Regions from separate parts of the Caloramator sp. E03 genome, predicted to be linked through region 2. Evidence: predicted binding sites of a transcription regulator. Region 2 holds the regulator's gene; the other holds the start of a gene.
What was found. Region 2 encodes HrcA, which represses chaperone genes, less so after heat shock. Its sites were predicted from a motif close to TGTTAGCACTCNNNNNNNNNGAGTGCTAACA; they were not measured.
Positions count from the first base shown of each region.

Region 1 (11,746 bases), 1.1 Mb from region 2:
CGCCATGATTATGAGTACTATTCCCATTATACTTGCAACTCTAAAAAATGTGGTCATTCTATTTATGTTGCAAAACCTATTAATATACCCTCTGCATCTTGTGAATTAATTAAAGGAAAACAGATTTTAAAAGAATGAGATTTCCATTATTTTTAATTCTTACTGCACTTAACCTCTATTATCTAAATGGTTCTTCAACAAGAAGAATATCTCAATTTTTTAAACTAACCTACAATGTCAAAGTTTCTCATGTAACTATTGCATCTTGGTGCAAAAAATTTGCTCCAATTTTTCTAAGTATAGCTAATAGACTTACTGAAAATCTTGATTTAAGTACATCTGATGAATGGCATGCCGACGAAACTGTCGTTTTTATTAATGGTAAAAAACATTATCTATGGTTAATTATCGATTCAGAAACCAGAATGGTTCTTGGTTTTAATTTATCTCCTTCAAGAGATGCTTCTCAAGCTTTTTCCTTGTTTAAATCTGCAAGTAAGTTTGGATGTCCATCAGCTATTGTGACCGATAGATTAGGCTCATATAATCTTGCTACTAAAACTATTTTTAACACTTCAAAACACATAAAAGTTCAATCATTTAAAGATGATATATCCAACAACTTGCTAGAAGCTTTTAATGATACATTTAAAGACTGGTATAAACGTAAAAGAGGTTTTAAATCATTTGAAAGTGCAAACACTCTAATAGCAATGTTTATTTTCCATTATAATTTTTTAAGACCTCACTATTCTTTAAACAATCTAACTCCTGCACAAGTTGCTGGTATTTTAGTTGATGAAAAAAATATTAATAACTGGCTTCTGTCTGCTTAATTCTCAAATAAACCATATATTCATAACATACCTACATTTTAAGTTTTAAGTAGGTGCCTTCGGCATGCCTTTTTTTGATAAATCCAGTATTATCAAATTTTATTAATTCAGATTACATAAAAAACTGTGTAATTTTGTGTAATTATACGTGTAGCTACGCTATTTTTTCATATTTACTTAACACAATCTTATTTCTATATATAATAATTCTACATAAATTTTAAAAATCCTTTTTGCTACGCCCCACAGGCTGTTGACAAAATATGTTTGTCAACAGCCTGAGCTCTTCCTCTAAGGAGAGCTGTTTTTGTCTACAATCTTGGGGCAGGCATTTAAATAAATACCCGCCCCAACTATTAAAAAAGATCCTTTTTTATTCCCACTCTATAGTTGCTGGTGGTTTGCTTGTAATATCGTAAACAACCCTATTTACTCCTTTAACTTCATTTACTATTCTTGAGGATATTTTTGCAAGTACATTGTATGGAATCCTAAACCAGTCTGATGTCATTCCATCAACGCTTTCAACTGCCCTTATTGCAATAGTATGGGAATAGGTTCTCTCATCACCCATAACTCCGACACTTCTTATATCGGGAAGAACGGTAAAGTACTGCCATATTTCCTTATCAAGTCCTGCCTTTTTAATCTCATCTCTTAATATAAAGTCAGTTTCCCTTACCAAATTAAGTTTTTCCTCTGTAACTTCACCTAAAACCCTTATTGCAAGACCAGGACCTGGAAATGGCTGTCGTGATACTATATCCTCAGGAATTCCAAGATTTCTTCCAACTTCCCTAACCTCATCCTTAAATAGCTCTCTTAATGGCTCTATAAGTTTAAAATTAAGGTCCTCTGGAAGTCCTCCAACATTGTGATGGCTCTTTATTGTAGCTGATGTTCCTGTGCCACTTTCAACAACATCAGGATAAATTGTTCCCTGTACTAAAAATTCTATTCCCTGAAGCTTTCCTGCTTCCTCTTCAAATACCCTAATAAATTCTTCCCCTATTATCTTTCTCTTACTTTCAGGGTCAGATACTCCACTTAGCTTGCCTAAAAATCTCTTAGAAGCATCAACCATAATAAGATCCATATCAAACTTATTTTTAAAAGTAGTATATACTTCCTGTGCCTCATTTTTTCTTAAAAGGCCATGGTCAACAAATATACAGGTAAGCTGCTTTCCAATAGCTTTGTGAACAAGAACAGCTGCAACAGAAGAATCAACCCCTCCTGATAAAGCACATATAACCTTTTTATCTTTAACTATATTTTTAATTTCTTTGACTTTTTCATCTATAAATGAAGCCATACTCCAGCTTCCACTAACTTTGCATACGTTATATAAGAAGTTTTTTATCATATTAAAGCCATATTCAGAGTGCTTTACCTCAGGATGAAATTGAAGACCATAAATTTTTAAATTATCGTTTTCCATAGCTGCAACTTTACAATTTTCACTGAATGCTGTAATAGTAAATCCCTCAGGTAGATTTATAATCTGATCCGTATGGCTCATCCAGCATACACTTTCCTCTGGCAAGTCTTTAAAAATAGGAGACTTAACATCAAATTTAACTTTAGTATTTCCATATTCCCTAATATCCGTTCCTAAAACCTGTCCTCCTAATGTATGGGCAATTAACTGAGCACCATAGCATATTCCAAGGATTGGTATGTTGAGCTCAAATATCCTCTTATCAATTCTTGGGGCTCCTTCATCATAAACGCTGTTAGGACCTCCAGTAAATATTATTCCCTTAGGATTTTTAGAAATTATATTATCTATAGGGGTACTGTAGGGAACTATTTCACAATAAACTCTGCACTCTCTAACCCTTCTTGCAATAAGCTGATTATACTGCCCTCCAAAATCAATAACTATTATCAATTCCTGATTCATAATAACCTCCATTTTACTGCTTTTATATGCATATAAATGTATATTAAACTATTTATCCTTCAGTAGTATAGTTTGGAGCTTCCTTTGTTATCTGAATATCATGTGGGTGGCTCTCTCTAAGACCTGCTGATGTTTGTACTACAAATTCAGCTTTTTCCCAAAGTTCAGTTATAGTCTTTGAACCACAGTATCCCATTCCAGACCTTATTCCACCAATTAACTGATAAATAGTATCTGCAACAGCACCTTTATAGGCAACTCTTCCTTCTACCCCTTCAGGCACAAGCTTTTTATTATCTTCTTGGAAGTATCTATCCTTGCTACCTTTTTGCATTGCTGCAATAGAACCCATTCCTCTATAAACCTTAAATTTTCTTCCCTGATATATTTCCTCATCTCCAGGGCTTTCTTCACATCCTGCAAGCATAGAGCCCATCATAACAGCTGATGCCCCTGCTGCAAGAGCCTTTACTATATCTCCAGAATACTTAATTCCTCCATCAGCAATTATTGGAACCCCGTATTTTGAAGCCTCCTCTGCACAATCCATAACTGCAGTTAACTGTGGAACTCCAACTCCTGCAACAACCCTTGTAGTACAAATTGATCCAGGTCCTATTCCAACTTTAATACAGTCTGCACCAGAGCTTATTAAATCTGCTGTTGCCTTAGCAGTTGCAACATTTCCACCTATTACCTGAAGATCCGGGTATTTTGATTTTATTGTATAAATAGCATCAAGTACCCCTTTAGAATGTCCATGGGCAGTATCTACAACAACAACATCTACTCCAGCCTCATATAGTGCAGTAACCCTTTCCATCATGTCCTTTGTAACCCCAACAGCTGCCCCTGCAAGGAGCCTTCCCTTCTTGTCCTTTGCAGAATTAGGGAACCTAACAGCCTTTTCAATATCCTTTATAGTAATTAAACCCTTTAAGTTGTAATTTTCATCAACAAGTGGAAGCTTTTCAACCTTATGCTTTCTTAAAATCTGCTCAGCTTCTTTAAGATTTGTTCCAACTGGAGCAGTAATAAGATTTTCCTTTGTCATAACCTCTTTAATCTTCCTTGAAAAATCCTTTTCAAACCTTATATCCCTGTTTGTAATAATGCCAACAAGCTTTGTCCCTTCAACAATTGGAACTCCTGAAATTCTGTACTTTCCCATAAGCATATCAGCATCTTTTAATGTATGCTCAGGAGTTAGATGAAAAGGATCAGTAATAACACCATGTTCTGAACGTTTTACTTTATCAACTTCAACTGCCTGCTCCTCAATAGACATGTTCTTGTGTATGATACCAATTCCACCTTCTCTTGCCATAGCTATTGCCATCTTAGCTTCTGTAACGGTATCCATACCAGCACTCATTAAGGGTATATTTAGCTTTATAGTCTTTGTAAGATATGTTGAAAGGTCAACATCCTTTGGAAGAACGTCAGATTTTTGTGGAACTAATAGTACATCATCAAAGGTATATGCAGTCTTTAGTATCTTTTTCATGACAACCTCCAATCTGCTCACTCAAAAAATAAAACTCTGCAGAGTAAGGTGCAGAGCCAAAAAATGCAAAGCAGCCTTACTCATAGTCGGAAGTTTACGGCTCCCGGTAGAAACTCCTGACCATATTTTCAGGATTATATGAGTAAGCATTTGTTATTTTTTATGTTTTTATTCGTTATTATAAACTTTATTACGTATACCTGTCAAGGTTACAAATAATAGAAAGATAAAAATTTATCACTTTAGCTTTTCACTTGCGAATTGGGCAACATCATAAGCAACCTTTTTTAAAGGTACATTGTATTTTTCAGAAACACTTTTTAAATCCTCGTATTCAGGAGATATATTCACAATTTCACCTTTATAGCTTGATACTTTAAATCTTATACTTCCATACTTTGTATCTAAAGTTTTAATTTCCCTTGAAAGTTCAGTCCTATCTATGCTGTACTTTCTAATGCCAATTGTTGTTGTTTCTTTAAACATTATCTCTTGAATTTTATCTTTAATTGAAGCAGGAGTTGTAATTGTAACTACTATACCTGGCCTATTCTTTTTCATATAAACCGGGGTATAATAAACATCCCTTACTCCTGCTTCAAAGAGTTTATCCATTAAATGCCCATAAAGCTGAGGGTTCATATCATCTATTGTAGCCTCAAGTATACACACATCTTCAATATCCTTTTCTGCTAATATTATCCTTAAAAGATTTGGCTTTTTAGTATCCCTCTTTCCAAGCCCATAGCCTTCCTTTATTACCTTAAGTTCAGGAAGTTTTACAAATTCATGGGTAAGTCCCTTTAAAATAGCAGCACCAGTTGGGGTTGTAAGCTCAAATTCCCTTTCATCGCTGTATATTGGAATATTTTTTAATATCTTTAGTGTTGCTGGTGCTGGAACTGGTATTATCCCATGCTCACATTCTACAAAACCTCTCCCTGTATTTACAGGGGATGAGAGTACTTTATCAGGCTTAATGTAATCTATACATATTGCAGTACCAACTATATCAACTATTGAATCTACTGCTCCAACCTCGTGAAAATGGACTTCATCTATATCCTTTCCATGAACCTCACTTTCAGCCTTTGCTATTATATTGAATATGTACTTTGAAGTCCTTTTTACATTATCATTAAGAGTACTTTCATCTATAATTTTTTCAATATCCTTAAGGTTTCTGCCATGGTGATCATGGTCATGATGATCATGATGGTGATGATGCTTTAAAATAACTTTAAAATCCGTACCGCTAATGCCACACTTTGATCCCTTTTTTATCTCTATTTCATACTCATTAGATATCGAAAGCTTATTAAGCTCTGACAAAAGATAATCCTTTGGTACTCCTAAATCAACAAGTGCCCCTATTGTCATATCTCCACTTATTCCTGAAAAACAGTCAAAATATAATATCTTCATATCTTTCCTGCTCCTATCTATTTTATTACCATATAATCATTTATTTTATATTCTGACAGATACTAAGTATTATTGTAAAGTAAGGTTGAGTTACAAGTCAATCCCTTACCAATACCAATAAAATTGATTAGCATATATTGTATTTATTATAACATATTGATATAATATTATTAAATATTTAGATAATTATCTAAATATATTGGAAGGAGATGATAATATTGAATCTACCCTTTAAAGCTCTATCAGACCCAACAAGAAGAAAAATAGTTATGCTTCTTAAAAATTCAGACCTTACAGCTGGAGAAATTGCAGAGCACTTTAATATAACAAAGCCCAGCATATCCCACCATCTAAATATTCTAAAACAAGCAGGTCTTATAAGTGATGAAAGAAAAGGGCAAAACATACACTATTCATTGAATACTACTGTTTTTCAAGAAATTATAAGATGGTTTTTTGAGATAATAGACTATAATGAAGGAGGTAATGAGAATGAAGAAAATAATAAAAAAGCTTAAAAAAGATTGGCCTATAATTTCTCTTATGACTTTAACACTATTAATAAGCATAATACTTTATCCAAAGCTTCCTGATAGAATTCCACGTCATTGGAACATAAAAGGAGAGGTTGATGCCTATTCCGGGAAGTTATCTGGAATCTTAAGTTTAAACCTTATGAACATCGGCTTTTATTTTTTATTTTTAATTCTTCCAAATCTTGATCCTAAAAAGGAAAACTATGAAAAATTTGAACCTGCATATAACATTATAAGATACACCTTTCATTTTTTCTTCATAACACTTCAATTAATAACTATATTTTATTCCCTTGGTTATAAGATTAATATAGGAAGTATAGTTACTTTATCTGTTGGAATAATGTTTATGCTCCTTGGTAATCAAATGGGAAGAATAAAGCACAACTACTTTGTTGGAATAAGAACCCCTTGGACTTTAGCAAATGAAGCGGTTTGGACAAAAACGCACAGATTATCAGCACCTCTTTGGGTTGCTGGAGGCTTTATAATTGCAGTTTTAGGCTTTTTCAGCAACAATATAGCATTTGTTGGCATAATAATTATAACAATAATAATATCAGCAATTCCTATTGTTTATTCATACAATTTATATAAAAAAATTATGAAATAACAGGGACGGTTAGTGTGAAAAAGTTTTCTCCATCCTTGGTGCCTGGCACCGGAGATGGAGAAAAGAGAAAAAAAGTGTTACCCAGTTGACAAGTGACAAACTTTTTCATTCCGTCGTTGTGGCTATTGATTAGTCATGACCTGTTACTTATTAAATGTAATTTTTTAATTTAATTGAAAAAGCTAAATAAAAAAGCTCCCAATCGGGAGCTTTTTTATTAATACATATCTGGCATTCCACCAGGTGCTGGCATGTTATCCTTCTTTTCTGGGATATCTGCAACAACAGCTTCTGTTGTAAGGAATGTAGCTGCAACTGAAGCTGCATTTTGAAGAGCTGATCTTGTAACCTTAGTTGGGTCAACTATACCTACTTCAATCATATTTACATATCTTTCATGTAAAGCATCAAATCCAATTCCTTTTTCGCTTACCTTAACCTTTTCAACAACTACAGCACCATCAAAACCTGCGTTTTCAGCTATTTGTCTTAATGGTTCTTCAAGAGCTCTCTTAACGATGTTTACACCAACTTTAACGTCAGCATCTTCTATCTTTTCAGCAAGCTCTGCAACAGCTGGGATTACATTGATGTAAGCTGTTCCACCACCGGATACTATACCTTCTTCTACTGCTGCCTTTGTAGCGTTTAATGCGTCTTCTATTCTTAACTTTCTTTCCTTAAGCTCAGTTTCAGTAGCAGCACCAACTTTAATAACTGCAACTCCACCTGCAAGTTTTGCAAGTCTTTCCTGAAGCTTTTCTCTATCGAAGTCTGAAGTAGTTTCTTCAATCTGAGCTCTTATTTGAGCAACTCTTGCATGTATGTCAGCTTTGTTTCCAAGTCCGTTAACTATTGTAGTATTTTCCTTTGTAACTTTAACTCTTTCAGCACGGCCAAGCATTGATATATCTGCTTCCTTAAGGTCACGGCCAAGCTCTTCAGAAATTACCATACCACCAGTTAATATAGCTATATCCTGAAGCATTTCTTTTCTTCTGTCACCAAATCCAGGAGCTTTTACTGCAACGCAAGTAAATGTTCCTCTTAACTTGTTAACAACAAGTGTAGCAAGTGCTTCACCTTCAACGTCTTCAGCTATTATTAAAAGCTTCTTTCCCTGTTGAACAATCTGCTCTAATACAGGAAGTATGTCCTGAATGCTTGATATCTTCTTATCAGTAATAAGAATATATGGATCATCTAAAACTGCTTCCATCTTTTCAGTATCAGTTACCATGTATGGGCTTATATAGCCTCTATCAAACTGCATACCTTCAACAACATCAAGCTCAGTTCCCATTGTCTTTGATTCTTCAACAGTTATAACGCCTTCGTTGCCTACCTTTTCCATAGCATCAGCTATAAGCTGGCCTATTTCTTCATCAGCAGCTGATATTGCAGCAACCCTTGCTATATCTTCCTTGCCGTTTACTTGCTTTGAAATCTTTTTAATTTCTTCAACAGCAACATCAACAGCCTTCTTTATACCAGTTCTTATAAGCATTGGGTTAGCACCAGCTGTAACGTTCTTTAAACCTTCTCTAATAATGGCCTGTGCAAGAAGTGTTGCAGTTGTAGTTCCATCTCCAGCAACATCGTTAGTCTTTGTTGCAACTTCTTTAACAAGCTGAGCTCCCATATTTTCATAAGGATCAGCAAGTTCTATTTCCCTTGCTATTGAAACTCCATCGTTAGTTATTAATGGAGCACCAAATTTCTTATCAAGAACAACGTTTCTTCCCTTTGGTCCAAGTGTTATTTTAACTGTATCAGCAAGCTTATCAACACCTTTTTGCATTGAGCGTCTTGCATCTTCACTAAATCTTATTTCTTTTGCCATGACAATCTCTCCTTTCTAACATAAAATTTATTCAACAATTGCTAAGATATCATCTTGTCTTAAGATTGTAAACTCTTCTCCGTCAATCTTAACATCATTTCCTGAATACTTGGAGAATATAACTTTATCTCCAACCTTAACTTCCATTTTAACTTCTTTTCCGTCAACTACACCGCCTGGTCCTACTGCAATAACTTCAGCCATCTGTGGCTTTTCCTTTGCTGTTCCTGGAAGAACTATTCCGCTTTTTGTTGTTTCTTCAGCTTCAACCTTTTTAATAACTACTCTGTCGCCTAATGGTCTTAATTTCATTCTAAACCCTCCTTGTGTATATATTATTTATAATTATAATCCCATTTTGTTAGCACTCACTTTAAATGAGTGCTAATCACAATTATTATATTAAATAAATGGTACTTTATTATCAAATTGTTATAAATAACTAAACAAGCTAAAAAATACGAATAATCTTAAATAAATGATTATATCATCAGTTTTCTCTTTTTTACTTTATTTTTCACAATAATATATTAAAAATCAAATTGAGAATCTTTATCCACAATATCCATTTTAATCTTTTTAATATTTATTTCATTTTTCATATAGCTTATATAATCAGTTAGTATACCAATTCTTGAATATTTTATATCGCGTTTTGAAAAATCTAATAATGTCTTTAAACAATTTGAATTCACATCAAATTTAAAACCTCTTATTATACTTTTCCTGCTTCTTTGCCATTTTAAAGGTATTATTGAATTTATATCCTCATCAGCTATAATCTCTATTAAAATCTTTTCACTTTTCTTTTCCTTAAGACATCTTACTATGTTATTAATGTATTCTTTAAAAATTAGATCATCACTTTTTAAAAGCTCTATTACTATGCTGTCGTTGTTATTTTTTATATATTCTATAGCAAATTTACTTATATAGTAGAAAGTAAAATAAAATAAAATTGCAATCAATACATTAGGTAGAATATAAAAGTTTGGATAGTTTATAAATCCCTCTATGCAAAATACAGTTAAGGACATATAAAAAGGCAATATATTTATATCTTTTAAGCCTTCAAACTGATTTATATAAAGAAGCTGTTCAATCCTTTTGGACTTTTTTAAAAATAGTATAAAGCTTTTTATTGAAGCTATTGTAAAGTTTAAAATCGGTAAAAAATAAAGCAGGGCTAATATATCTATTGGGAATTTAATAATCAAGGATATTATATAAAAAACAAAAACAAACGGTACTGTATATTTACATAAGAAAAGTATTTCTGTTGAAAGATTGCTATAATACATTGCATAGGTATAATAAAACATTTGGCTTTGAAAGATAAACTTTTTAATTTTTTTTCTGTGATTATAGTTTAATATATCTTCTATTTGAACATCCAATATATATCTTTCTCCAAGAATGGATATAGTATCCCCATAAATATTAAAATCCAAAAAATTTTCTATTTCAAAATCATCAGGGTATATTTCCCTTAAGATATTTTTATCAGCATCATAAAGCATCATGTTTCCTTTTTTACCTATTGTTAGCATAATGAAATAGTTTTTATATTTTTCCATCTTAACAATAATCTTTTTATTATACTTATAATCAATATGCCATTTATTAAGCATACTACCAATATAATTTATTTTTACTATTTCAAAGTTCATATTTTTATCAAATCCTGCAACATATATTTTATCTTCCTCTAGGAATATACAGCTTCCAAAGAAAATATCTTTAACAAATATTGTACACATTTCATTAAAATTATTGCTATATATCTTAATTACCGTCTCACTGCCAATATTGCCAAGACAAATAAGTTCACCATAAGCAGAAATTTTAAAATCATAAAATATTCCTTCTATTTTAATGCTTCTCTCAACTTCACCCGAAGGCAAATACTTTTTTAGTATAGTACCATTTTTAATATCTGCAATATACATATCCCCATTTAAAGTTATAATGCCCTGCCCAGTTGAAACTTCAAAGTTTTTCTCACCATTATCATCTAAAATGCAAAACCTTGCCTCATCAGGGTTTATTCTATCAAAATAAATTATTCCATCATCCTTTTTAATAAAAACCTGGGGTACAATAGAATTATTTAATTTAACTTTCTTATATTTAAGAATAGGTGCCATGGGAGCCTCCTTAATAATTCTTTCTTTAATTATAATCTAATATTTTCTATTTAATGAAAATTTATTCATGTTATTTTGAAAGTCCTTCTCTTCCCATAAATTCCCTTGCGTAATAAAAAAGATACTCTTGTGCAAACCCAGCATAATTCCCAAACTTTTTTCTTGCAAAATCTCTTATCTTTTTAAGGCTAACATCTGGAGCAAGATAAAAATACTGCATTACCCTTTTAACCCATACATCAACTGGAAAAGCGTCATGTTTTCCCATGGAAAACAAAAGTATACAATCTGCAACCTTAGGACCTATTCCTTTTAGTTTCATAAGCTCCCTTTGAGCATCATCAGTATCTAATTTTCTTATACTATCTAAATCACAGGCACCATTTAATATATCCTTTGTAGTATCTACTATGTACTTTGCTCTAAAGCCACAGCCTAAATTTTCAAGATCCTTTATATTTGCCTTTGCAAGCTCCTTTGGGCTTGGAAAAGTATAATATTTTTTACCACTAAGCTCTATCACATCCCCATATTCTCTACATATATTCTCAATAGTTCTTTTAATCATAGGTATTCTATTATTTGCTGATATTATAAATGATATAACTGTTTCAAACATATCCTGATTTAAAATCCTAATTCCCCATCCGTATTTTATTGCCTTTTCCATAACTTCGTCCTTTGAGAGCTCATCTTTTATTGCTTTATAATCCCTATTTAAATCAAGATATCTTTTCCAAAATTCAGCATCATTATATTCTGCCCCTTCAATATATATATCTTTATCCTTTTTATATATTCTAACTGCCTTTTTAAATGCAACCCCAGTAAAACTGCCATCATTATTTTCAATCCATCTAAAACACTGGCCACAGTCAAAGGTGTGCTTTAAATCAAAATCCTCAATATTTTTAAAAACTATACCTTTATCAA
Region 1 is NZ_CP040093.1:2,076,446-2,088,191, reverse strand. Features, by position in the region: partial or broken gene FDN13_RS10180 (IS6 family transposase) at 1-836, shown strand, start outside; gene guaA (glutamine-hydrolyzing GMP synthase) at 1,210-2,742, opposite strand; gene guaB (IMP dehydrogenase) at 2,795-4,249, opposite strand; purine riboswitch at 4,313-4,411, opposite strand; gene larC (nickel pincer cofactor biosynthesis protein LarC) at 4,487-5,674, opposite strand; gene FDN13_RS10160 (autorepressor SdpR family transcription factor) at 5,884-6,192, shown strand; gene FDN13_RS10155 (SdpI family protein) at 6,167-6,823, shown strand; gene groL (chaperonin GroEL) at 7,041-8,666, opposite strand; gene groES (co-chaperone GroES) at 8,694-8,978, opposite strand; gene FDN13_RS10140 (hypothetical protein) at 9,197-10,813, opposite strand; gene FDN13_RS10135 (DNA-3-methyladenine glycosylase family protein) at 10,884-11,746, opposite strand, start outside.
Region 1: a site for HrcA is predicted at 9,026-9,056, ahead of groES (co-chaperone GroES). Genes of this name have one in related genera too.

Region 2 (11,746 bases):
GACATTATATTAAAAAATTTAATTGTTCAATCTAACAATATGAATTTTGATGAACTAAAAAGAGCCTTTGATTTGTGCCTTGAAGCGGATTGTAACATAAAAAGAGGAAGAATATCTCCTAACCTCTCCCTTGAGATGCTTATAGTTAATCTTTGTAATTAAAAAAACACCCTTTAGGGTGTTTCTTTTTTAGTTTGCAGCTGCTTTATTAAGTATTACAGCAAGTCTTGATTTCTTTCTTGCAGCGTTGTTCTTATGAATAACTCCTTTTGCAGCAGCCTTATCTATTAAATGAGAAGCTCTGGATAAGAGAACCTTTGCCTCATCAAAATTTCCTTTTTCAACAGCAGCTTCAAATTTCTTTATTGCTGTCTTTATAGCGGATTTAACCATTTTATTTCTTTCTGTTCTAATTTTAGTAATCTTTATTCTCTTTATTGCTGATTTAATATTTGCCATTTTCTTCCCTCCTTTTGAAAATTAAATATATTAAGGCAGATTGTGGGGAATCTGCGTACGAGTTTCTATATTGACAAAGGATATTATAACATTAATGATTAAATTGTTCAAGTAAAATATGTTAAATAAAAAGTAATTATCAGGTTTAATTTTATATTTCATTTAAGAAATAATTTGTTTATTACTAAAAATATTTGGAAAAAATATTTTTAGTATAATAAAAGGAGGATTGTTATGTTTAATATAAGAACGGATCTTGCAGTAGAAGCCAGAGAGATATATAAGAAATCAAATAAAAGAGAAGTACCAGGGGTAAAGGTCGATGTTGAAGAGGAAATGGAAGGTATAAGAATAACAACTGTAGAAGTCGAAAATGAAGTTGGTGCTAAAATTATAGGAAAACCAATTGGAATCTATATAACAATGGAAATACCCGGTATAAGACACTACGATGCAGATTTTCATGATGAGCTTAGCAAATCACTTGCAAAACAACTTACTAAACTTGTTCATCTTGAGAAAAACCAAACTGCTCTTGTTGTTGGGCTCGGCAATTGGAATGTAACCCCAGACTCATTAGGACCTAAAGTTGTATCAAAGCTTATGATAACAAGACACCTTAAACAATATATGCCTGACCAAATTGAAGAAGGAATATATTCTGTTTGTGCTCTATCACCTGGAGTCCTTGGAATAACAGGAATTGAAACTGCTGAAATAATACAAGGGGTTATTGAAAAAATAAAGCCTGATGTATTAATTGCTATAGATGCTCTTTCTTCAAGAAAAATGGAGAGGGTAGTGTCTACAATCCAGCTTGGAAATACAGGGATAAGCCCTGGATCAGGTGTTGGAAACAAGAGAATGGAGCTTACATATAAGTCTCTGGGCATACCTGTTATTGCGATTGGAGTACCTACGGTAGTTGATGCTGCAACTATGTCTAATGATACAATTGATCTAATGATTGATACTTTAATTGAGCAGAGTAAGGATAACAAAGATTTTTATAATATGCTAAAAAGAGTTGATAAAGAAGAAAAATACGGAATGATAAAAGAAATATTGAATCCTTATATAGGAGATCTAATGGTAACTCCAAAGGAAATAGATAGTTTGATTGAGGATATGTCAAAAATAATAGCAAATGGGATTAATATATGCCTTCACCCAGCCATTGAACTTAAAGATGTGAATAGATATGTGCATTAAAAATAACTTTTGTACTATAAATCTATTTAAATAACACTATTATAATCTGAAGCAGCTTTTGCTGCTTTTTTTGTTATAACCTATAGGTTTATTTCATATAATGTATGGAACTATATTTAGCAAAAATATATTGTAGCACAAAGGGGATGAGAGTATGAATAAAAAGTACTGTGAAGAGATTATAGGAAAAATAGTCTTTTTTATAATTGGATTATATGTCCTTATAAAGATTTTTATACCCATTATATATCCCGCAAGTTTAGCATCGGGTTTATATGATAAATATGAAGTCTATAAGAGAATTTTAGATAAATCAAATGCTTATATTGAAACTATAATGGATTATAACGATTTTGAAGAAGATAAAAAGGAGCTAATATCTATAATTTTTAAGTATCTTACAGATATTGACATATCAGATCCAAGAACATATTTAACTTCACAAATTCCAATGTTTCAACTTATAGATATAACTTCTCTAATATCAAAAGAAAGTGGTCCAGTTGTAGTTGTACCAAATGTTGCACAACAGGATGTTGAAAATGAAAGTGATAGTGAAAATGAACAAAATAATAATAATTCAACAAATAATAGTGTAAATAATTCTGCTCAAGATGATAAAACACAACAAAATAATAATTCAGATTCTCCTTTAAAGGTTAAATTAGGTAATATAAAACCTATAAAGAAGATGAAGCTTGATCCTAAAAAGCCCTTGGTTTTAATATATCATACTCATACAACTGAAAACTATAACCCTCAAAATAGAACTAATGAAGATTATACTACAGATCCAAATAAGGGAGTATGCAGGTTAGGAGAAGAAATAAAAAATGAGCTTCAAAATGTTTACGGAATTGCAACTATACATGATACTACTGTACATGATCTTCCTAAAAGAGAAGGAGCATACGCAAAGTCAAGACCTACTGTTCAAAAATATGTAAAACAGTACTCAAGCCTTAAAATAATAATAGATCTTCACAGGGATGGCAATGTTAATATAAACAAGACAACTGCAATAATAAGTAATGAAAGGTATGCAAGGGTTATGTTTGTAGTTGGTACAAACAACAAGAACCATTCAAAAAGTGAGCTTATGGCAAAAAAGATTAATGATGTTTTTGAGAGTTTATATCCTAACTTTTCAAGAGGACTTATGTTTAAAAAAGGAATATACAATCAGGATGTATCTTCAAAGATAATATTACTTGAGGTAGGATCTGATGGAAATAGCCTCGAGGAGGCATTAAGATCAGCAAAGGTAATTGGAAGGGTAATAGCTCAGTGCTTAAATTAAAATAATGCTTTTTGTTGACATGATAATTAAAATATATGATATAATTTACATTGATTCATAATATATTTAAAAGATTTTATACTAACTTTAATATAACTACCATAATAATAGGAGGAATTATATGCCAAGCAAAAGACAAGAAAAGATAAGGAATTTCTGCATAATAGCTCATATAGACCATGGAAAATCAACTTTAGCAGATAGATTAATTGAAGCAACTGGAACATTAACAAAGAGAGAGATGGAGGATCAAGTTCTTGATACTATGGAGCTTGAGAAGGAAAGAGGAATTACTATAAAATCTCAAGCTGTAAGACTTATATATGTGGATTCAAAGGGAGAAGAATATATACTAAATCTTATAGATACCCCTGGTCATGTGGATTTTAACTATGAAGTATCAAGAAGTCTTGCAGCCTGTGAAGGAGCTATCCTTGTTGTTGATGCAACTCAGGGTATACAGGCTCAGACTTTAGCAAACTGTTATCTTGCACTTGATCATGACCTTGAAATAGTGCCTGTTATAAATAAAATTGATCTTCAAAGTGCAAGGCCAGATGAGGTTAAAAAGGAGATTGAAGATGTAATAGGACTTGACTGTTCTGATGCACCGCTTATTTCTGCAAAGGTTGGAATAGGAATTGATGAAGTTTTAAAGGCTATCATTGATAAAATACCATCACCAAAAGGGGATGAAAATGCTCCACTTAAAGCATTAATTTTTGATAGTATATACGATTCTTATAAAGGTGTTGTATGCTTTGTCAGAATTAAAGACGGTACTGTTAAAAAAGGTACAAAGATAAAGCTTATGATGACGGGAAAGGAATATGAAGTAACTGAAGTGGGTATATTCAGACCAAGTTTTATGGAAGTTACAGAGCTTAAAGCTGGTGATGTTGGATATATTACTGCTAGTATTAAAAATGTAAGAGATGCAAGAGTGGGGGATACTATAACTGAAGCTGAAAGAGTAGCCGATGAGCCATTGCCTGGTTATAGACCAGCAATTCCTATGGTATTTAGTGGTTTCTATCCTGCTGATAGTTCAAAGTATGAAGAGTTAAAGGAAGCTCTTGAAAAACTTCAACTTAACGATGCAGCTTTAACCTTTGAACCTGAAACTTCTGTAGCTTTAGGGTTTGGATTCAGATGTGGTTTTCTTGGCCTTTTGCATTTGGAGATAGTTCAAGAAAGACTTGAACGAGAATATAACCTTGACCTTGTAACAACAGCTCCAAGTGTTATATATAGAATAATATTAACAAACGGAGATGTTTTAGAACTTACTAACCCTACGAATATGCCTTCTCCTACAGAGATAGATTATATGGAAGAGCCAGTTGTTAATGCTTCTATAATATGTCCAGATGAATATGTAGGTTCAGTTATGGAACTATGCCAGGGAAGAAGAGGAACATTTAAAAATATGGAATACCTTGAACCTACAAGGGTAATGCTTCATTATGAAATTCCGTTAAATGAAATAATATATGACTTCTTTGATGTGCTAAAATCGAGAACTAAAGGTTATGCATCCTTAGACTATGAACTTGCAGGCTATAAAAAGTCAGAGCTTGTAAAACTTGATATATTGTTAAATGGAGATGTTGTTGATGCTTTATCTCAGATAGTACCTAAAGAGAGAGCTTATCATAGAGGCAGGGCAATAGCTGAAAAGCTAAAGGAAGTTATACCAAGACAGCAATTTGAAATACCTATACAAGCGGCGATTGGTTCAAAGATAATTGCAAGAGAGACAATAAAGGCTTTAAGAAAAGATGTACTTGCAAAGTGCTATGGAGGAGATATATCAAGAAAGAAAAAGCTACTTGAAAAGCAAAAGGAAGGTAAAAAACGAATGAAGCAGATTGGAACTGTTGAAGTTCCACAAGAAGCTTTTATGGCAGTATTGAAGGTGGAACAATGATAAAATCGCTTTATGTGCACATACCATTTTGCATTAAAAAGTGCCTCTACTGTGATTTTAACTCTTATGTAAGATTAAATGAGCAGGATGCATATATTAATGCTCTTTTAACTGAAATTAGAAAAATTAAACAGAATAAATTTGATACAATATTTGTTGGTGGGGGTACTCCCACCATTTTATCTATATCAAACTTAAAAAAGCTTCTTGAACAGTTAAAGTTTTTTGAGCCTTTAGAGTTTACTTTTGAAACAAATCCTGGAACTGTAGATATTGAAAAGGTTAAACTTTTAAAAATGTTTGGAGTCAACAGGATTTCCATTGGTCTACAGGCATGGCAGGATACTCTTCTACAAAAACTTGGAAGGATACACAAATTAGATGATTTTTTAAGAACCTATGATATTTTAATCAAATCGGGCTTTGAAAATATAAATATAGACTTAATGTTTGGAATACCAGATCAAAGCATGGAGGACTGGATAGAAACAATAGAAAATGTTTTGAAGTTAAATCCAAAACATATATCCTGTTATAGTTTAATAGTTGAAGAAGGTACACCATTTTTTGAAATGTATAACAAGGGGAAACTTATTCTTCCTGATGATGATATTGAAAGAGAAATGTATTATTATGCGGTTAAAAGACTATCTGCTCATGGAATTCAAAGATATGAAATATCAAATTTTTCGAAAAAAGGATATGAATGTAGACATAATATAACCTATTGGATGGATGAAGAATATATAGGTATAGGAGCAGGTGCCCATTCATATATTAAAAATGTTAGATTTTCAAATTATAGAGATATACAAAAGTATATTGAAGGAATCAATTTAGGGAATGCTATTATGGAGAGTGAAACTATAGATTATAATGATGAAATGGCAGAATTTATGTTTATGGGACTTAGGATGGCAAGTGGCATTAAGAAAGAAAGATTTAAAAAAAGATTCAATAAAGATATAAATGACGTTTATAAAATTGAAATCAATAATCTAATCAGGCAGGGACTTTTAATTGATGTTGGTGATAGTATTAGGCTTACTGATAGGGGAATAGACTTTTCAAACAAAGTTTTTATTAATTTTTTAAAATAGAATTTTTGTATAAAAAATTGTGGGGATATTGACAAAATTATTCAATAGTGATATTTTATTATCGTAATAATTAGCACTCAATAGGTTAGAGTGCTAACAAAAGGAGGTGGAAGTATGGATTTGGGCGAGAGGAAAAAGACTATTTTAAGGGCAGTGATAATAGACTATATAGATACAGCAGAACCAGTAGGCTCAAGAACAATAGCCAAAAAATATGAGATGGGGATTAGTTCGGCAACTATTAGAAATGAAATGGCTGACCTTGAGGAGCTTGGATATCTTGAACAGCCTCATACTTCTGCTGGAAGAATTCCTTCTGATAAAGGATATAGATTCTTTGTAAATGAAATTATGGAAAAACAAAAGCCATCAATATATGAAATAGAAAATATTAAAAATTATTTTGAAACAACTGAAATTGATGAGATTGATAAGACAATAAAACAGATATCAAAGCTGCTGTCAAATTTAACTCAATATACTTCAGCAGTGCTTTCACCCTCTGTAAAAAAAAGTTCAGTAAAATCGATACAGCTTATACAGCTAAGTTCTACAGATATAATTGCAGTAATAGTAACTGATACTGGAATAATAAGACATTGTAAAATAAAAATACCAAGACCAATATCAAATAACACTTTAACAACAATAAATAATATGTTGAATGCAAAACTTGTAGGACTTACAGTTGAAGATATAGACTTGTCTGTTATTTCTTCTATACAGCTTGAGTTGAAGGGGTATAATGAAATATTAAGTTCTATTATACCAGTGCTTAATGAAAGCCTTAAATCCTATGATTGTGACATAATACTTGATGGAACAACCAATATTTTTTATTATCCTGAGTATAACGATTTAGAAAAGGCAAAAAATTTTCTTTCACTGCTTGAGCATAAAGAAAAGCTTTTAGATATATTCTCCGATGATGATAACAATATAAGTGTATCTATAGGAAAAGAGAATATATATGATGAGATAAAGGAATGCAGCATTGTAAAAGCTACTTATAAAATTGGAAATAAAGCAGTAGGAAAAATAGGAGTTATAGGACCAACAAGGATGAATTATGCAAAGGTTATTGGTATTTTAATGTATTTTACAAATATATTAAATCAAATGCTTAGGAACCATATAGATGAATAAAATAATTTGGTAGAAGGTGATAAAGTGACAGAAGAAAATGTAATGAAAAATGAAAACATTCAAGATGAAAAAAATATGAGTAATTATTGTAATGAAGAAAGTAAAGTTCAAGACAAAAATATTGAAAATGATGTTGAAACTAAAATCAATGAAGTCAATGATGAATTAAAGCAAGATTTTCAACAACTTTATTTAGAACTTTTAAAAAAGTATGAGGCTAAGGAAAAGGAAGCTAATGATTATCTTGATATGTTAAGGCGTAACATGGCTGATTTTGATAACTATCGTAAAAGAACGAACAAAGAAAAAGAGAGTATGTATGATGATGGCATTATAGATGCGGTAAAGAATCTTTTACCAGTTCTTGACAATCTTGAAAGGGCACTTGAGTATAACAATGAAAGTGAAAGTCTTATTGAAGGAATTAAAATGATAGTTAAACTTTTTAAAGATACCATAGCAAAGATGAATATTCAGGAAATTAATGCTTTGGGAGAAAAATTTAACCCAGAATATCATAATGCAGTAATGCATGTGGAAGATGAAAACTATGGTGAAAATGAAGTTGTTGAAGTCCTACAAAAAGGATATAAATATAAAGACAAAATACTGCGTTACAGCATGGTTAAAGTAGCTAATTAACAATGAATAATATAAAGGAGGAAGAAGATTATGGGAAGAGTAATAGGTATTGACCTTGGTACAACTTATTCATGTATGGCTTACATGGAAGGAGGAGAACCAGTAGTTATACCAAACTCAGAGGGTGCAAGAACAACAGCTTCAGTTGTTGCATTTAAACCTAATGGTGAGAGAATAGTAGGTCAGGTTGCAAAGAGGCAGGCTATAACAAATCCAGATAGAACTATAATGTCAATTAAAAGACACATGGGAACTGATTATAAAGTAACTATTGACGGTAAGTCCTATACTCCACAGGAGATATCAGCAATGATACTTGCAAAGTTAAAGGCTGATGCAGAAAGTTATTTTGGGGAACCTGTAACTGAAGCTGTTATTACAGTTCCTGCATATTTTAACGATAGCCAAAGGCAAGCAACAAAGGATGCAGGTAGGATTGCCGGACTTGAAGTCTTAAGAATAATAAACGAACCTACAGCAGCATCACTTGCTTATGGACTTGATAAGATGGATAGAAATCAAAAAATACTTGTATATGACCTTGGCGGAGGTACCTTCGATGTTTCTATACTTGAAATAGGAGATGGAGTATTTGAAGTAAAATCAACTAATGGTAATACACACCTTGGTGGAGATGATTTTGACCAGAGGATAATGGACTATCTTTGTGATAATTTCAAAGCTGAATATGGTATTGACCTTAGAAACGACAAAATGGCACTACAAAGATTAAAGGAAGCTGCTGAAAAGGCAAAAATAGAATTATCAACTTCTCTATCTACAGAGATAAATCTTCCATTTATAACAGCAGATGCAACTGGTCCTAAACACATAAACGTTACATTAACAAGAGCAAAGTTCAATGAATTAACAGCTGACCTTGTTCAAGCAACATTAGAGCCTATGAAGAATGCCTTAAGAGATGCTGGACTTGAAATCAGCCAAATTGATAAAGTGGTTTTAGTTGGAGGATCTACAAGAATACCTGCTGTTCAAGAACTTGTAAGGAATTTTACTGGTAAAGAGCCAACAAAAGGAATAAACCCTGATGAGTGTGTTGCAGTAGGTGCAGCTATTCAGGCAGGAGTATTAAAGGGTGAAGTAAAGGATGTTCTTCTTCTTGATGTAACTCCTCTTTCCCTTGGAATTGAAACCCTTGGAGGGGTATTTACAACATTAATACCAAGAAATACTACTATACCGACAAGAAAGAGCCAGATATTCTCAACTGCTGCTGATGGTCAGACATCCGTTGAGATACACGTTCTCCAAGGTGAAAGACCGATGGCCAGAGATAATAAGACACTTGGAAGATTTACTCTCTCTGGAATACCACCTGCTCCAAGAGGAGTACCTCAAATTGAAGTTACTTTTGATATAGATGCAAATGGAATAGTTCATGTTTCAGCTAAAGATTTAGGTACTGGTAAGGAAGCAAACATTACTATAACAGCTTCAACTAACCTTTCAGAAGAAGAGATACAAAAGGCAGTTAAGGAAGCTGAAAGGTATGCAGAAGAGGATAAGAAGAGAAAGGAAGAAATTGAAGTTAGAAATAATGCTGATTCTATAGTGTACCAGACAGAAAAAACATTAAAGGATCTTGAAGGAAAGCTTTCACCAGAGGATAAATCAGAAATAGAAGCAAGGTTAAAGAAGGTAAAGGATGCTCTTAATGGTACAGATATTCAAGCTATAAAAAATGCTACTGATGAACTTACACAAAAATTCTATGAAGTTTCATCAAGGATATATCAGCAGTCTGCAGGAAATGCTAATGCAAATCCAGGAGGTAATACTGGTAACCCAAACGATATACATGCTGACTACGATGTAAAGGACGACAAATAGCATAGGGAGGGATTTAATTCCCTCCTTACTGTATGTGGAAGGTGGTGAGGCAAGTGGCGAAGGATTACTATGCAATACTTGGAGTTAGCAAAAATGCAACTGACGAAGAAATAAAAAGTGCTTTTAGAAAGCTTGCATTAAAATATCATCCAGATAAGAATCCTGGAGATAAAAATGCTGAGGAGAAATTCAAAGAAATAAATGAAGCTTATCAGGTTCTATCTGATCCTCAAAAACGTGCACAGTATGATCAATTTGGTACGGCTGATTTTAATGGTCAAGGTGGATTTGGCGGTTTCGATCCATCAAACTTTGGTGGGTTTGGTGGCTTTGGAGGCTTTGAAGGTTTTTCTGATATATTTGGTGATATATTTGGTGATATGTTTGGTGCAAGACGACAAAAGAATGGTCCTCAAAGAGGAGCTGACTTAGAGTATAATCTTGAATTAACTTTTGAAGAAGCAGCTTTTGGAGTAAAAAAGGATATTGAAATTTATAGATATGAATCATGTGATAAATGTCATGGTACAGGAGCAAAGCCGGGGACTTCTCCAAAAGCATGTCCTAAATGTAATGGTACAGGGCAGATTAAAACTCAAAGAAATACGCCTTTTGGAAGCTTTGTAAGTGTTACTACTTGTGACAGATGCTATGGAGAAGGAAGAGTAATAGAGACACCGTGCCCTAACTGTGGTGGAAAAGGTAAAGTTAGAAAAAAGAAGATTATATCAATAAATATACCTGCAGGGGTAGATACTGGAAATACAATTCCTTTAAGAGGAGAAGGAGAACCAGGTTTAAGGGGAGGAGCACCAGGGGATCTTTATATTAACATTAAGGTAAAGCCTCATAAAATATTTCAAAGAAAAGGCTTTGATATAACCTGTGAAGTTTCTATATCCTTTATAAAGGCAATACTTGGAGGAGAAATTGCTATACCTACTCTTGAAGGAGAAGAAAAGTATACAATTGTACCAGGAACTCAGCCAGGAACTATTGTAAGATTAAAAGGTAAAGGCATAAATAAAATCCGTGGAGGAGGAAGAGGAGATCTTTTTGCAGAGCTTAAGGTAGAAATCCCTAAAAAACTTACTGAAAAGCAAAAAGAGCTTTTAAATAAGCTTGCTGTTGAGTTCGGAGAGGATATAAAGGAAGGAAAAAAATCCTTTATGGATAAATTTAAAGATGCCTTTGGAGGATAAAATAAGAAAAAGGTCAGATGAGAGCCAAAAAACATCTGACCTTTTTTAATAATCAATGTTTTTTACATTATAATAATAATATAGTATAATTAATAAAAAACGAAAGGATGAATATTGTGAATGGGAAATGGATTGAAATAAAGATAATTACAAGTAGTGAAGCAGTTGAGCCTGTGTCGGGCATATTCTATGGACTGGATGTTAAAGGAGTTGCAATAGAGGATCCAAACGATATTATAAAAAGGGATCAAGGAGAGCTTAGCTGGGATTTTGCTGATATTTCAATACTTGAATACAAAGGCAGTGCAGCTGTTGTTAAAGGATACTTTAATCCAAATGAGGATATAGATAAGATAGTTGAATACATAAAAAATAAAATAAATGAACTTAACGATTTAGGAATTGATATAGGTCAAGGTAAGGTAATAACTAATGTAGTATATGATGAGGATTGGGCAAACTCATGGAAAAAATATTATAAAACAACAAAGATAGGTAAAAACATAGTCATAAAACCCAAATGGGAGGATTATGAGAAAAAAGAAGATGAAATAGTGATAGAGCTTGACCCTGGTATGGCCTTTGGAACAGGCACCCATGAAACAACAATGATGTGCATTGAGCTTCTTGAAAAATATGTAAAAAAAGGAGATATAGTATTTGATATAGGAACTGGTTCAGGAATACTCTCAATTTCTGCATCAAAGCTTGGAGCTGCAAAAGTAATAGGAGTAGATATAGATGAAGTAGCAGTTCATGCAGCAAAGGAGAATGTAGAATATAATAATATTAAAAATGTAGAGATAAGGCATGGAAATTTAACTGATGTTGTTGAAGGAAAAGCAGATATAATTGTTGCAAATATAATAGCTGATATAGTTTTAAATTTGATAGAAACAATAAA
Region 2 is NZ_CP040093.1:211,571-223,316, reverse strand. Features, by position in the region: gene holA (DNA polymerase III subunit delta) at 1-162, shown strand, start outside; gene rpsT (30S ribosomal protein S20) at 190-459, opposite strand; gene gpr (GPR endopeptidase) at 694-1,671, shown strand; gene FDN13_RS01175 (stage II sporulation protein P) at 1,826-2,971, shown strand; gene lepA (translation elongation factor 4) at 3,093-4,901, shown strand; gene hemW (radical SAM family heme chaperone HemW) at 4,898-6,001, shown strand; gene hrcA (heat-inducible transcriptional repressor HrcA) at 6,116-7,147, shown strand; gene FDN13_RS01155 (nucleotide exchange factor GrpE) at 7,172-7,789, shown strand; gene dnaK (molecular chaperone DnaK) at 7,820-9,640, shown strand; gene dnaJ (molecular chaperone DnaJ) at 9,673-10,842, shown strand; gene prmA (50S ribosomal protein L11 methyltransferase) at 10,959-11,746, shown strand, end outside.